Regions from separate parts of the Mangrovibacillus sp. Mu-81 genome, predicted to be linked through region 2. Evidence: riboswitches for the same ligand, from Rfam matches in the RefSeq annotation. Region 2 holds a riboswitch; each other region holds the start of a gene.
The links. Region 2 has a riboswitch for cyclic di-GMP ahead of folE (GTP cyclohydrolase I FolE). Riboswitches for the same ligand answer to the same signal wherever they lie in the genome.
Positions count from the first base shown of each region.

Region 1 (4,197 bases), on a different contig from region 2:
GATAGCATTCCCCAGATAATGATTTTTCCGTGGTAGAAAAAGCTCGGTGATATGTTTTTCAGAACATGGGAGAACAAGATTCTCCCTTTGGACATCCCTTTACTCTGTGCAAATTCAATATGCGGTTTGATCAGTTCTTCCTCTGTAATCAATAATAGGATACGAAAGAATGAAATCATGGGAATGACCGAGAGTGTAATCATGGGGGCCAAATAGATTTTTTCCTCTCCCAATTCTGTAAATTGCATCAGCTCAAACCCGAATTTCTGAAAGATATATACGATAAGCAACTGGAGCAAGAAAGCAAACAACAGATCAGGAACTGTTTCCAGCATGTTCAGGAGCTTCTTAAGTGACGATGACAGCCAGCGGGGGAGAAATACTGTGATGACGGTTAACACAAATGCCAATAGAAGTCCTATTGCCAAGGCACCGCCTAATACCTGCAAGGAATACAGATACGGCTCCCAGAGCATCTCCATGAAATGTACAGTATATCCTTTATAAGAATAACTCCAGCTGTCTATATCCATAAATGCATAGATGAATCGGATGATTTCCTCGAAGTACCCGATAAAGTTATACAGCCCTCTCTCCCTGACAGCTTGAGGAGCTACGCTTATCGCCATGATTCCGAGAAGACCGAGAATGTAATAGAAAACCAATTTCATCGGAAACCTCATATACTTCATCTTCATTCCCCTTTTTTCTTTTTTCTACAGTCTAATCCATTTTTTGAATTATTTCAATTTTATTTCAATTATAACAATTCCTTACAAATGTTTGCCGCTATCCAATCATTCAGCTTTTTCAGTAAAAAGGAGACCGGGTTTTCAGTCCATCTATAACTGAAAATCCGGTCTTCTCCATCGTTAAGCAAGAAGCTGCTTACTGGGCCTTCCCAAGTAGTACCCCTGTCCAAGAGTGATTCCCAGCTCTTTGGCCACCAGCATATCTTCCTCCTGTTCAATGCCTTCCAATATGATCAGGGTATCGTTTCCATAAAATTGATTAAAGAAAGAGAGGAACCGCTGCTTCCTTTCACTTTCAGCCAGGTTTTTCGCAAAGTACCGATCGAGCTTGATAATATCAGGTTCAAATTCTATGGATTTTTTGATGGATGCTGTACCTTGACCGAAGTCATCAATCGCGTATAAAACGTCATAGTGCCTTAGGCTTTTCAATGTTTTCGCTAATAATGGGTTCTGCCAGAGCTCGTCCGGGGTGGACTCATTCAGCTCAAGAACAAGCCTCCCCCGCAGAGTGGGAAATGCGTCCATAAGATAATCAAAATACTTGTGAAAACTGGGATGTAAGATCGTTGTGACATACACATTCACGAACAGCTTCCCAATCTGATTTCGATTATGGAAGAATCCCTCGATTGCTTTGGAAATGGAGAGGGTATCCAGTTTATATAATATATTTGCCTTTATTGCAGACTGAAAAAGCTTTTCGGGATTCATCTTATGCGTATTCCGAAGCAGCGCTTCATATCCGTAAAGCGATTGAGTCTGTTCAATTGTGTATAAAGGCTGGTAATCATGATAGATAAAGTCATCTTGGAAAATCGAAAATATATTCATATAACCCCTGTACTCTCTTTATGGTAGGTTTTTGGAACGGTATAAGAAAAAAGACCACATGAAAGAACGAGGATACGTCCGTATGTGGTCGGTTGCGCTACTAGCTCCCCTGAATGTAAGCGCCCATCTATCATGTCAGGTTCACAGCTCCCAATGCGAAATTTATCATGTTATGTAGAATTAGGTTGCATTAAGTAAAATATACCATAAAACTAGTCCATTTGGTGTGTTTTTTCTTTATTTTTTAGAAAATTTAAAATACACAGTCTCACCTGGAGATATACGGGCTGCCCTTGACCCAGAAACGGTACGGATAATCCCTAGCTTCTCCCGTATTATCAATGCCGATTCTCTTGCCGCAAGCAATCTCATCTGGAGTATATCCCTCTGCGATGATAAGCGGAGGTTCTGTATAAAAACTTCCATAGTCCTCCATGGTGATTCCTAAGGCTTTCGTCAGTTTACCCGGGCCGCTCGTCCAATTTTTCATCGGCTGCCCTTTCCTTCGCTGCTCCATTAAACCAAGTCCCTCCAACGGTTCAACGGCACGTATCAGAATTGCATTCGGCACCCCGGGCGCTGCAGCTACGACATTGACGAGGCAGTGGGTATGCATGACATACGTATAAACACGGCCGGCTTCATGAAACATGATTTCCGTCCGTTTCGTACGACGGTTACCGAAGCTGTGGGCTGCCCTGTCTTCAGGTCCGAGATAAGCTTCTGTTTCAACAATGTAGCCTGAAGCGGTCCCTTCCTCTGTTTCTTTTACCAGCACACAGCCTAAAAGTGACTGGGAGAGTTCTAACGTCGGCTGATTGTAGAAAGAAAGAGGCAATGGTGTATAGTTCATCGTTTCACATCCTTTCCTTGTATCCTATCCTTATACTTCCACAATGCTTTCAGGAGAAAACAATATTTTTTCCATTATGTCTTTAACCCGGTCAGCACCTCCAACGGAATGGCTTCCACTCTCCTGCCACTTCTTCCTGACGTCGTTTCTGCCTTCGCCAGGGCATTCCATATTGCTTCCTCGACACAATCGACTGCCATTTCGAATAGCGTGGAGATCATCTCCCCATCTTCTTTAATGAACGAGTATGTCATCGTATTTTCTTCAGAAGGTTGATGTGGAATCTTGTGGGCAGTAGAAAAAGCAAGGACGATATCACCGCTTCCGTGCGCTGCATAAGAGCCGGTTCTGGAAAGACCGAATGACGCCCGTTTCGCCAGCCTCTTGAGCTGCCTTTCGTTCATAGGGGCATCCGTGGCCAAAATAATCATGATCGATCCATCCGGGATTTCCCGTTCTTCTTCCTTCTCAACAGGGAAGCGCAGGTCAGACCGACGTCCGAAATTCGTCACTACAAGGGCACCGACTGAGTAATGCTCATCATTAAATTTGTGTTTCCTGGAACTAGTACCGATACCACCCTTGTATCCTAAACAGAGCATCCCGGTCCCGGCACCGACGCACCCCTCTTCAATGAATTCTGAGTGAGCATGCAGAATGGCTTTCACGGCATCATTCGGGGCTACATGAAGTCCCCTGATGTCATTCAGATACCCGTCATTGCATTCCCCCACGAATACATTGACCGTTCCTGCCGTGTCGCCGATCTCCGGGTTTTCCTCCATCATATATTGAATCGTTCCCCTCATGACATCTCCGACAGAAAGGGTATTTGTAAGCATGACCGGACTTTCAAGCACACCCAATTCCTCGATTTGAATGGTTCCCGCCGTCTTGCCGAATCCGTTGATGATATGGGTGGCTGCGAAGACTTTTTCTCTGAAGACATTACCTTCATGAGGCAAAATAGCTGTCACACCCGTGCGTACAGCTTTCCCATCTCTATCCTGATAAAGTGTTTGATGCCCCACTTTGACACCTTCTATATCGGTAATGCTATTAGCTGGCCCCGCAGGATAAGAACCGATCTTCACTCCAAGGTCACGCAGTCTTTTTCTCTCCATGAAACTGGACACTCCTTTATAATCTACTCCTTTTATTATTCGGTTTTAAATGGGGTATTACCTTTTTCTCTTTATTATTCGGTGCCTGGCTCGATCCAGCCTTTGAGCCAGGCACCATTTTTTAACACATAAATTAACCACATCGTTCCATAGCCTGGCACTTGCACTCCCACATATTTCTCAGAATATCGCACTTGGAAGGTGCAAATATTAATAACTGTGGCAGCAATCCATAGCCATTCAGCCCGTGATAATAAATCATATGGAGGAAAGCAATTTGAAAAAACATCTTAGATTGATAAGCATATGTGCGATGGTCCCTTTGATGCTTTTAACAGCATGTAACAATAATGACGGCAATGAGAACCTTACAGGGACGCGAGACGTCAACTATGACCCTGTAAGCTACGGCAACGCAGATTATCCCAACGGAAATTCAGATCGCGGCAGAGCGGCGGATATGGGCGGTGCTAATGTAAATGACGGCAACCAGAATGCCCTTCACCGGTTCATGGCGCCGATTGATCCCAATGGAGAATTACGTGAGTTCACACATTTAGATCCTGGAGAAGATTTCAATCAGAACGGGGAAAAGAAAGCTCAACAGCCAAATAATGGACAGCCTGAGCCCCCG
Region 1 covers NZ_JBAJHU010000013.1:52,198-56,394, forward strand. The annotation lists gene V6B33_RS19305 (ABC transporter permease subunit) at 1-671, opposite strand, end outside; gene V6B33_RS19310 (EAL domain-containing protein) at 873-1,586, opposite strand; cyclic di-GMP riboswitch class II at 1,664-1,746, opposite strand; gene V6B33_RS19315 (DNA-3-methyladenine glycosylase) at 1,855-2,439, opposite strand; gene V6B33_RS19320 (DmpA family aminopeptidase) at 2,514-3,563, opposite strand; gene V6B33_RS19325 (CAP domain-containing protein) at 3,841-4,197, shown strand, end outside.
Region 1: linked by a shared signal. The riboswitch ahead of V6B33_RS19310 (EAL domain-containing protein) and the one ahead of folE (GTP cyclohydrolase I FolE) in region 2 are both predicted to bind cyclic di-GMP.

Region 2 (4,197 bases):
CTCCATCCAGCAGAAAGTGCAGAATCAGCTTCAGGAAAGTGAAGAGAAATACCGTCTGATTGCCGAACATTCATCCGATTTAATTAAAGTGCTTGATCTCGAGGGTACTGTCCTTTACGCATCCCCTTCCCATCAGCACATCCTGAACATCGATCCGGATCATTATCTGAATAAATCGATTAAATGTTTCCTTCATCAGGAAGATATGTACAAAATCGATCTGCTCATCCATAAAATCACTCATTCCGAAGAGTCGGCGTCAATCGAAATAAGGGCAGCCAAGAAAAACGGGGATTGGGTCTGGGTTGATTCGGTCGGGACCCCTGTATTTGACGAAAGCGGGAAAATGGTACGCATCATTACTGAAGGACGTGACATCTCCGAGCGTAAACTGTATGAAGATAAATTAAGAAAGCTTGCTTTGTATGATCATTTGACTGGTCTTCCGAATCGAACTCTCTTTATTAGCAGACTGAAGGAAGCGATGGATGAAGCAAGACGTACTCAAACGAAACTCGCTGTTCTATTCATGGATCTGGATAGGTTCAAAAAGGTAAATGACACGATGGGCCATGACATTGGCGATCAATTGCTGGTCAAATTTGCGGAAAGGGTACAGTCTTGCTTGAGGGAAGAAGATGTGCTTGCACGATTTGCCGGGGACGAATTTGTTCTTCTGATCCCTGAATTGAAAGCGGAAGATGAGATTCTGCCAATCGCTCAGCGGATCATGGGCTGCCTGCAGGAAGAATGGGAGATAGAAGAGCATGTTTTCACCACGACTTCCTCGATTGGCATCGCTTTTTACCCTCCATATGAACAAAGCTATAAAGAAATCATAAAATATGCCGATGAAGCATTGTATAAAGCGAAAGAAAAAGGAAGAAATAATTACCATCTTTACAAACAAGAAGAAATAACCGATAGTAGGAGTATATGCCCATGATCTTTAAAAGGGAGGAATCGTATCGTTATACGTTTCCACAGCCGATTCCATGCTCGCTATCCATTGTCGGCGTCGAGCATATCAGGATCAATACAGGAAAAGGAGAAGGGGAACTGGTTGATATCAGTCCTCATGGATGCAAACTAAGCTCTTCATTTGATATACCTGTTGAGCAAAAGGTGACGGTCCGATTGGAGTTTACTCTTTATCAAGGGATTATAGTCGCTTCCGGCATCCTCGTTTGGCAAAAGCTTAACGGCGAAGGCTTCCTGTATGGCGTAGAGTTCGTGAAAGAGGAAAATCTTGAGGAATTGATTACAGAAGACCTTAAGCTTCTGGTCAAAGAAAACGAATCATAATGTGTACCTTCGATAATGGCAAACTTATTGAAAGATAAGGACGCAAAGCTACGGGTCTAAGGCTGCTTCAGCTACGATCGCCGGGTTACCGAAAAGGATTGGAGACGTTTAGGGAAGAGTAGGTGAAAAATGCTACTCTTATTCAAGCAGACCCGCCAATCTTTTTGGCGGGTCTTTTTATATATATTAACTAGGAGGAATTAACTATGACAATTGAAATGCAGACAGGATTATTAGAGGATCACGTAAGAGCTATTCTGGATTTGCTTGGTGAAGATACAAACCGTGAAGGGTTACTCGATACACCGAAACGCGTAGCGAAAATGTACAGGGAAGTATTTGAAGGAGTCGGTGTCGATCCTGAAATCGCATTGACGACCACATTCGAAGAAGAGTATGAAGGAATGGTCGTAGTAAAGGACATCAATTACTACACATTCTGTGAACATCACCTCATCCCTTTCTTCGGTAAAGCGCATATCGGCTACATCCCGAATGGACAGGTCGTCGGTTTAAGCAAATTTGCGAGACTGGTAGAGCTGATCTCCAAACGCCCGCAGGTGCAGGAGCGGATGACCCAGCAAATGGCCAACGCCATCATGAATGTCCTTCAGCCGGAAGGAGTCATCGTCAGCGTGGAAGGACAGCATCTGTGCATGTGTGCACGCGGGGTGAAAAAGCCGGGAAGTTCGACAGTTACGACGATCAAGAAGGGTGCTTTCAAAAACAATGATGCGCTGGTTGAGGAGTTTGAGCGGGCGCTGGCGAGAGATTAATAGGAGGGATATTTATGTTATATCTATCTAGAAAATTATATTTCTCTGCACTTCATTCCTACCGGATTGAAGAGTGGAGCGAAGAGAAGAACCGGGACGTTTTCGGTCCTTGCAGCAATCCGAATGGCCACGGACATGATTACACCCTGGAAGTCATGGTGAAAGGAAAGCTTAACAGAGAATCCGGGATCGTCGTAAACATCACAGACATTGACAAAGTAGTGAAGTCCTTCGTCGCCGAACATCTAGATGGGAAATTTTTAAACAAAGAGAACGATCATTTCGAAGAGAATATACCTACGACCGAAAATATCGTCACTTATATTTGGAATTCTTTAGATGGAAAAATCGATCACTGCGAGCTTCACAAAATTCGTCTGCATGAAAACAACTTTTTATATTCCGAAAAGGAGGAAGAACAAATGGTCCGATTAACACGCAAGTATCATTTCTGTACCGCACACCGCCTGCATAGCGAGCAGCTGAGCAGCGAAGAAAATCGGGAGATCTTCGGAAAGTGCAACAACCCATATGGACACGGCCATAATTATTATTTGGAAGTCACCGTAAACGGGAAGCCTGATCCGGTAACCGGAATGATTGCAAATCTTGCAGACATTGATGAAGTGGTAGAGAAAGAAATCATGAAGAAATTCGATCATAAGCATCTTAACTTAGACACAGAAGAGTTTAAGCATTTGAATCCAACGTCTGAAAATGTAGCGGTTGTCATCTGGGATCTGTTGTCTCCGAAACTATCAAACCTGTATAAGATCGGTCTTTATGAAACGGAAAAGAATTACTTCGAATATTACGGACCTGAAGAGGATCTGCAGTATGGAGCATAAGGGACGGTTAACTGGAAAAACGATCGTGATCACAGGTTCCAGTAAAGGAATCGGCCGAGAAACGGCTTTCCTGCTTGAGAAAGAGGGAGCGAATCTAGTACTGGGAAGCAGGAGTAATCAAGAAGAAAGAAAAGGAAACCTGCTTGAAGTCCCTCTGGACGTGACGGATGAACAATCAATTCAAGATTTTGTCCGTAAGGCAATCGAGCATTTCGGCCGTATTGATGTACTTATCAACAGTGCCGGAGTAGGCGTGTTTGAAAGCATCCTTGATTCCTCTGTCGAAGAGTTTGATCAGATGATTTCAACCAATTTGCGCGGGTCATTTCTTACTTCTAAATATATCGGGAAACACATGGTGCAAGAGCGAAAAGGACATATTCTCAATTTAGTATCGATTGCCGGAACAACGGCGCTGCCCGGTTGCGGAGGATACTCCGCCTCAAAATTCGGCTTGCTTGGATTAACCAAGGTGATGCAGGCAGAACTGAGACAGCATGGAGTACAAGTAACAGCCGTGCTTCCAGGTGCCGTCAGCAGTAGCTTCTGGGAAAACATCGAGCCGAGACCGGATATGAGCGCAATGATTCCTGCTGAAGTTGTTGCCAAGCATTTGCTGGCATTGATCACTCAGCCGGATGGCGCATACGTCGATGAAATCACCATCATGCCGCCGCTCGGCATTCTTTAAGGGGGAGCGATATTGAGACGGCTGATTGATAAGGTATTTAAAGACTCAACAAAAAATAATAAGCCCCCGTCTCTTCCCTTGGAGCTGTCTTACAGAGAGGTGAACTACCGGACGAAAAGGGGTTTTCTCGCCAAGAAACTATGTCATTACGCAGGACTTGAAGCTGCAGCAGGCGATGAGATTTTCTATTCCTCACTATCATGTGCAGCATGTGAAGAAAATGATGAGGACCACGAGTTCTTCCTTTATTTAAGCGAGCTGATGTTGAAATGGGCAGATCAACGCCGGGATATCAGGGAACAAATCTTAAAGCTGGACGTCAAATCTGACCTTCAAAATGCGATGTTGAAAGCACATGAGATATATAAAAAGGACATTTTCACCACAATAGAACCCATTTCAGAGCAGAAACATCCGGAATGGGAGAAGTGGAAGGTGTACCGCGATGTCATCATGGCATCGACACAAGGGAAATTCCTTCTTATATCGGAACAGGAACTCAACGGTTTTAAAAAAGGCAGGGTGTTCTGTCAAGGAACGATTAAGAAGCTTGCCGACATACCGAGCTGCCGCCATC
Region 2 covers NZ_JBAJHU010000002.1:256,880-261,076, reverse strand. The annotation lists gene V6B33_RS05030 (sensor domain-containing protein) at 1-946, shown strand, start outside; gene V6B33_RS05025 (PilZ domain-containing protein) at 943-1,305, shown strand; cyclic di-GMP riboswitch class I at 1,313-1,398, shown strand; gene folE (GTP cyclohydrolase I FolE) at 1,512-2,081, shown strand; gene V6B33_RS05015 (6-carboxytetrahydropterin synthase) at 2,096-2,929, shown strand; gene V6B33_RS05010 (SDR family oxidoreductase) at 2,919-3,620, shown strand; gene V6B33_RS05005 (ATP-binding protein) at 3,633-4,197, shown strand, end outside.

Region 3 (4,197 bases), 320 kb from region 2:
GATGCACCAGTTGAAGAAGAAATGCCTGAAGATAATCAGGATGAAAATGACAACATGAATCCGGAACAAGATCAGAACCAGCAAAATGACAAAGACGCAGGACAAGATCAGAACACGCCTGAAGAAGATGCAGTGGAAGATGACCTCGATATGAAGGATGAGGATAATAAGGACCAGTAAGAAATTAGCGTAGAGGCTTATTGCTTCTACGCTTAATTCATTTTGCGGGCGTTGATTATGTATCGTTCTTCGGTGCTTGAGAGGTATTCAAAGGGGTAGCAAGTGGAAAGTGTCAAAATTTCATCAGGGGCCGTGGTCTTCAGGACAGATAGATCGGTTTCTTCTACAATAAATGTTTCAAACACTTCATACTGATGAAAACCGGATTTTAATTGAACCTCAAGTATATCCCCTCTTTCAATTTCCCCCATGCGTTTAAATACAGTATCTCTGTGTCCGGCTAAAAAAATGCGGTCTTTTTGACCGGGCAGTTTGGTATCTGAATAGTGACCAACCCCTTTTTCCAATTCTGCTCCGTCCGTCCCTTCAATAATCGGCAGTTCTTTATTTAGTTTGGGTATATTGAGGATTCCCACTACATCACCTTGCGAAAAGGAATAGGAAATACTTTCTGATGTTTCTTCCTCGTTTCCGGAAGCTTTCACAATATTTTGTGCGTCTTGCAATGCTTTCTTTTCTTGTACCTTTTGATCTGTCAAATGATATCCGGAATATCCAAGTAAGGACCCGCCGCCGACCAGTAAGACAATACTCAAGAACTTAATAAAATTGATCTTCACATGCGCTGCTCCCTTTTAAATTGGATGAAATGAATGTATTCGAGAAACTCTTGTTTAGTCAGTCCCTGTTCAATCGCTTTATTAACTAACTGGAGCCATTCTTCATCAATCGTAAATCCTTCTGATTTACATTCAAGTAATTGACTGAGTGAGATATTCAACGTATCTGCCAGTTTCTGAAGGACCTGGATGCTTGGGTTTTTTTGCAATCCTCTTTCTATGGAACTTATATAAGACTTGGAGATTCCTGCAAGATTAGACAGTTCATTGATGGTCATCCCCCTTTCATCGCGATAATGTTTCAATACTTCACCTACCAAATAACTCAGTCCCTTCACAGTATTGGTAATTTCATTATATAGAACAAATAGTATTTTATAAAAAACGTAAACGTGAGTAATGCAGAGTTTTTTCGATATAAAGAACGAAAATGCATGAGTTTGCCTGTTATTTAAAGAAATTTCCCACTTTTAAAAAAATATCGAGTCTAATATACTGAAGTTAACAGTTCTTTAAAACGAACATAAGACATAAGACAGGAGATAAGCTGAAATTCTAACTAAAGGAGATCGTTAAATGAAGAAATATAATAAAATCTTTTGCATTCTTATCATTTCAATGTTTATGTTTTCTCCTGATACTTATCAAGCAGAAGAGAATAGCAAAGAACAAAAGGAAGTAGATATATCGATTAGTCCATCTCCGGTTTTGTTCCATCTTACGAATGTTAAACCGGGAGATAAAATATCCAGGGAAATCACCATATCAAATAAAGGGAAACAGGATTTTCGTTATCTATTTTCTAACACATTTTTAAAGGGATCAGAGAAATTTTATAATGAATTAATTCTGGAAATCAGTGATGGAAAAGCAATCCTGGCAGAGGGGAAGGTAAAGGATTTTAAAAAGCTGGATCTCCGGGCTTTAGAAAGCAGCTCATCAGAAACACTGCAAATTTCAATCGAAATTCCATATGAACTGGGGAATGAATTTCAGGGTCTCTCAACCGAATTTCAGTTCAATTTCCTTGTGGAAGGCTCGAATGGTGCAGTAACTCCAGTTGATAATGGTGGGGGTATCCTGCCTGATACAGGGACGGATTATTATAAGTTTTTATTGATGGGAATGGTTCTATTTATCAGCGGGTTCAGCTTATACATGGTTACAGGTAGAAAATTTGCATCAAAGAAAATTAAACTACCACAATTTCCACTCAAAGAAAGGAAAGAGGCATAAATGTATAAAAAAATATGCACCCGCTGTACAAGAGCATCATTCAGCAGTTCGGAAAGCGGAAAATGGAGTTGTCCATCCTGTGGATATGATTTGACGGAGCATTCTTTTTACGACTCCAACACTTTCCAGAATATTAATGATAAAGTCCTTCCATTAAAGAAGAAATTGGAAGCATATCGCAATCAAAAAAATGAAAAGCTTTCGTAATGTTTCGACATAAGACCTTCCATTTTTTTCTATTATCCAACCAATAACAAGAAATTCCCTAAACTTTTGTCAATAAACATCTAATCATGTTGGAAAAATGTTTAAAATTAATTATTAGAAAAGACAAAAAACAACAGTTTGAGCCGTTTTTTATTAGTATAATGAGTTTAGTTCAAAGGGGCTAGTCAGACAAAGGCAAACCTATTGAAAGGTAGGGACGCAAAGTCACAGATCTAAGGTAAGAAAATGAGTGCAGTTTGATAGTGGTTTACATAAGAAAGTACTCATCAGGCGACTAGGATGGCTGGATTGCCTGAAATACATACTTGTATTTTGGGAGGAATGGAATTGGAGAAGCGTGAACTGGATTTAGAATGGATCGAACTAGTCAAACAAGCACTGGATGCGGGAATTTCAAAAAAAGAAATTAGAGAGTATCTGCAAAGCCATAAAAAAATGGAAGCGACTGGATACAAAATCGTATAAATAGAAAAAGTCTTGCAATCCACTTGCAAGACTTTATTTATTACCTAGTTTCCATTTATTGAATTCGATAAACTCGCGGAATTGTTCCTTTGTTATCCCTGAATCCGACGCTTCTTCAGCGATCTTAATCCACTCGCGATCGACTGGATTATCCCCGGAATCATCATGCAATAATGCGTCCATCGGAATGCCTAAAGCGGCAGAAACCTTTTCCAGGAATTGTATGGATGGGTTTTGCTGGATGTTTCGTTCAATGGAGCTCAGATATGACTTGGCAACCCCGGCTTTTTCTGCCAGCTCTGTCATTGACATTCTTTTTTCCTGCCTATATCGTTTCACTCGTGCTCCGATCATAGTGGACACCTGCCTATAAAATCGTTTCGATAATCTTATTATATCAAACCGTCAACATCTGCTCTATAAGAAGTTTACATATTGTCGCAAAATTAGACACTCGGTTTTGAGGTAGCCGGTATGCGAGGCTTAGACACCATCTTTTCTCGGAATTCTTTCACCAGTTCATCACCGGAATATCCCTTTTGAACCAAGTCGTCCAATAGAAGTTCTGCATATTCGTTACGCTGCTTCTTTAATTTTCCTTCAAATAAAATACTCATCTGGTCATTTATCTTTTTGATGCCGCGGATGGATGTCAAGAACGCGGCAGGGTCATTGGCTTTGTTCGAGATAACGACCTGGATTTCCAAATCATCCTTCTGCTGCTGGACCTTTTGGAAAAACTCGAGGTGCTTCTGGGACATATACGTTTCCACAAGCCAAGTGCTGTTTCCATCCTCTTTATTGATGATCAGACCGTCCTCAATGTCGAAATCATGGAGTTCCTCTTTATCCACTACCTGGAGTGAAATCACTTTAAAGGTTTTCATGAACGAACATCTCCCATAAAAGGTTATAGTGAAAGGCAGTACCCAAAAAGATTGTAGCTCTTCGTTCGTGTTGCAGGTCCGTGTGCACTTGCTGATTACGGGTAAAAAAATCGTAAAAAGCCTAGTTAAAAAAATTATATCACAGAGGGAATGGAATCCCTAATATGTAATTGTGTTAAAAAAGTCCAATTTCTGATATTTGGCCTTTTTTGGGTTTAAAAATGGGAAATCTCCCTAGGGCAATTTGTCGAATTGAAGGGTGATCAGGCTTCGGATTCGATAAATCTACAATTTTACAAGCTTGAAAGAGGGAGTGTAAGATGAAAACATTCCAAAGAGAAAGGAGTGTTGAATGAAGGTGATCAATCAAGTAACCCTGGTGGGCAGACTCACCAAGGATCCTGAAGCGAGGAAAACGGCGGAAGGAAGGTCGGTCCTCAATGTGACAGTTGCCGTGAACCGCCAGTTCAAAAACCAGCAAGGTCAAGTGGATGCGGATTTCGTCCTGTGCAAGCTATGGAACAAGGCTGCCGATAATACCGAGAAATATTGCCGCAAAGGCTCGGTCGTCGGGATTACGG
Region 3 covers NZ_JBAJHU010000002.1:573,192-577,388, reverse strand. The annotation lists gene V6B33_RS06395 (hypothetical protein) at 1-180, shown strand, start outside; gene V6B33_RS06390 (class D sortase) at 213-800, opposite strand; gene V6B33_RS06385 (helix-turn-helix domain-containing protein) at 797-1,105, opposite strand; gene V6B33_RS06380 (TasA family protein) at 1,377-2,036, shown strand; cyclic di-GMP riboswitch class I at 2,428-2,560, shown strand; gene V6B33_RS06375 (anti-repressor SinI family protein) at 2,586-2,729, shown strand; gene V6B33_RS06370 (helix-turn-helix domain-containing protein) at 2,763-3,083, opposite strand; gene V6B33_RS06365 (YwpF-like family protein) at 3,176-3,616, opposite strand; gene V6B33_RS06360 (single-stranded DNA-binding protein) at 3,975-4,197, shown strand, end outside.
Region 3: linked by a shared signal. The riboswitch ahead of V6B33_RS06375 (anti-repressor SinI family protein) and the one ahead of folE (GTP cyclohydrolase I FolE) in region 2 are both predicted to bind cyclic di-GMP.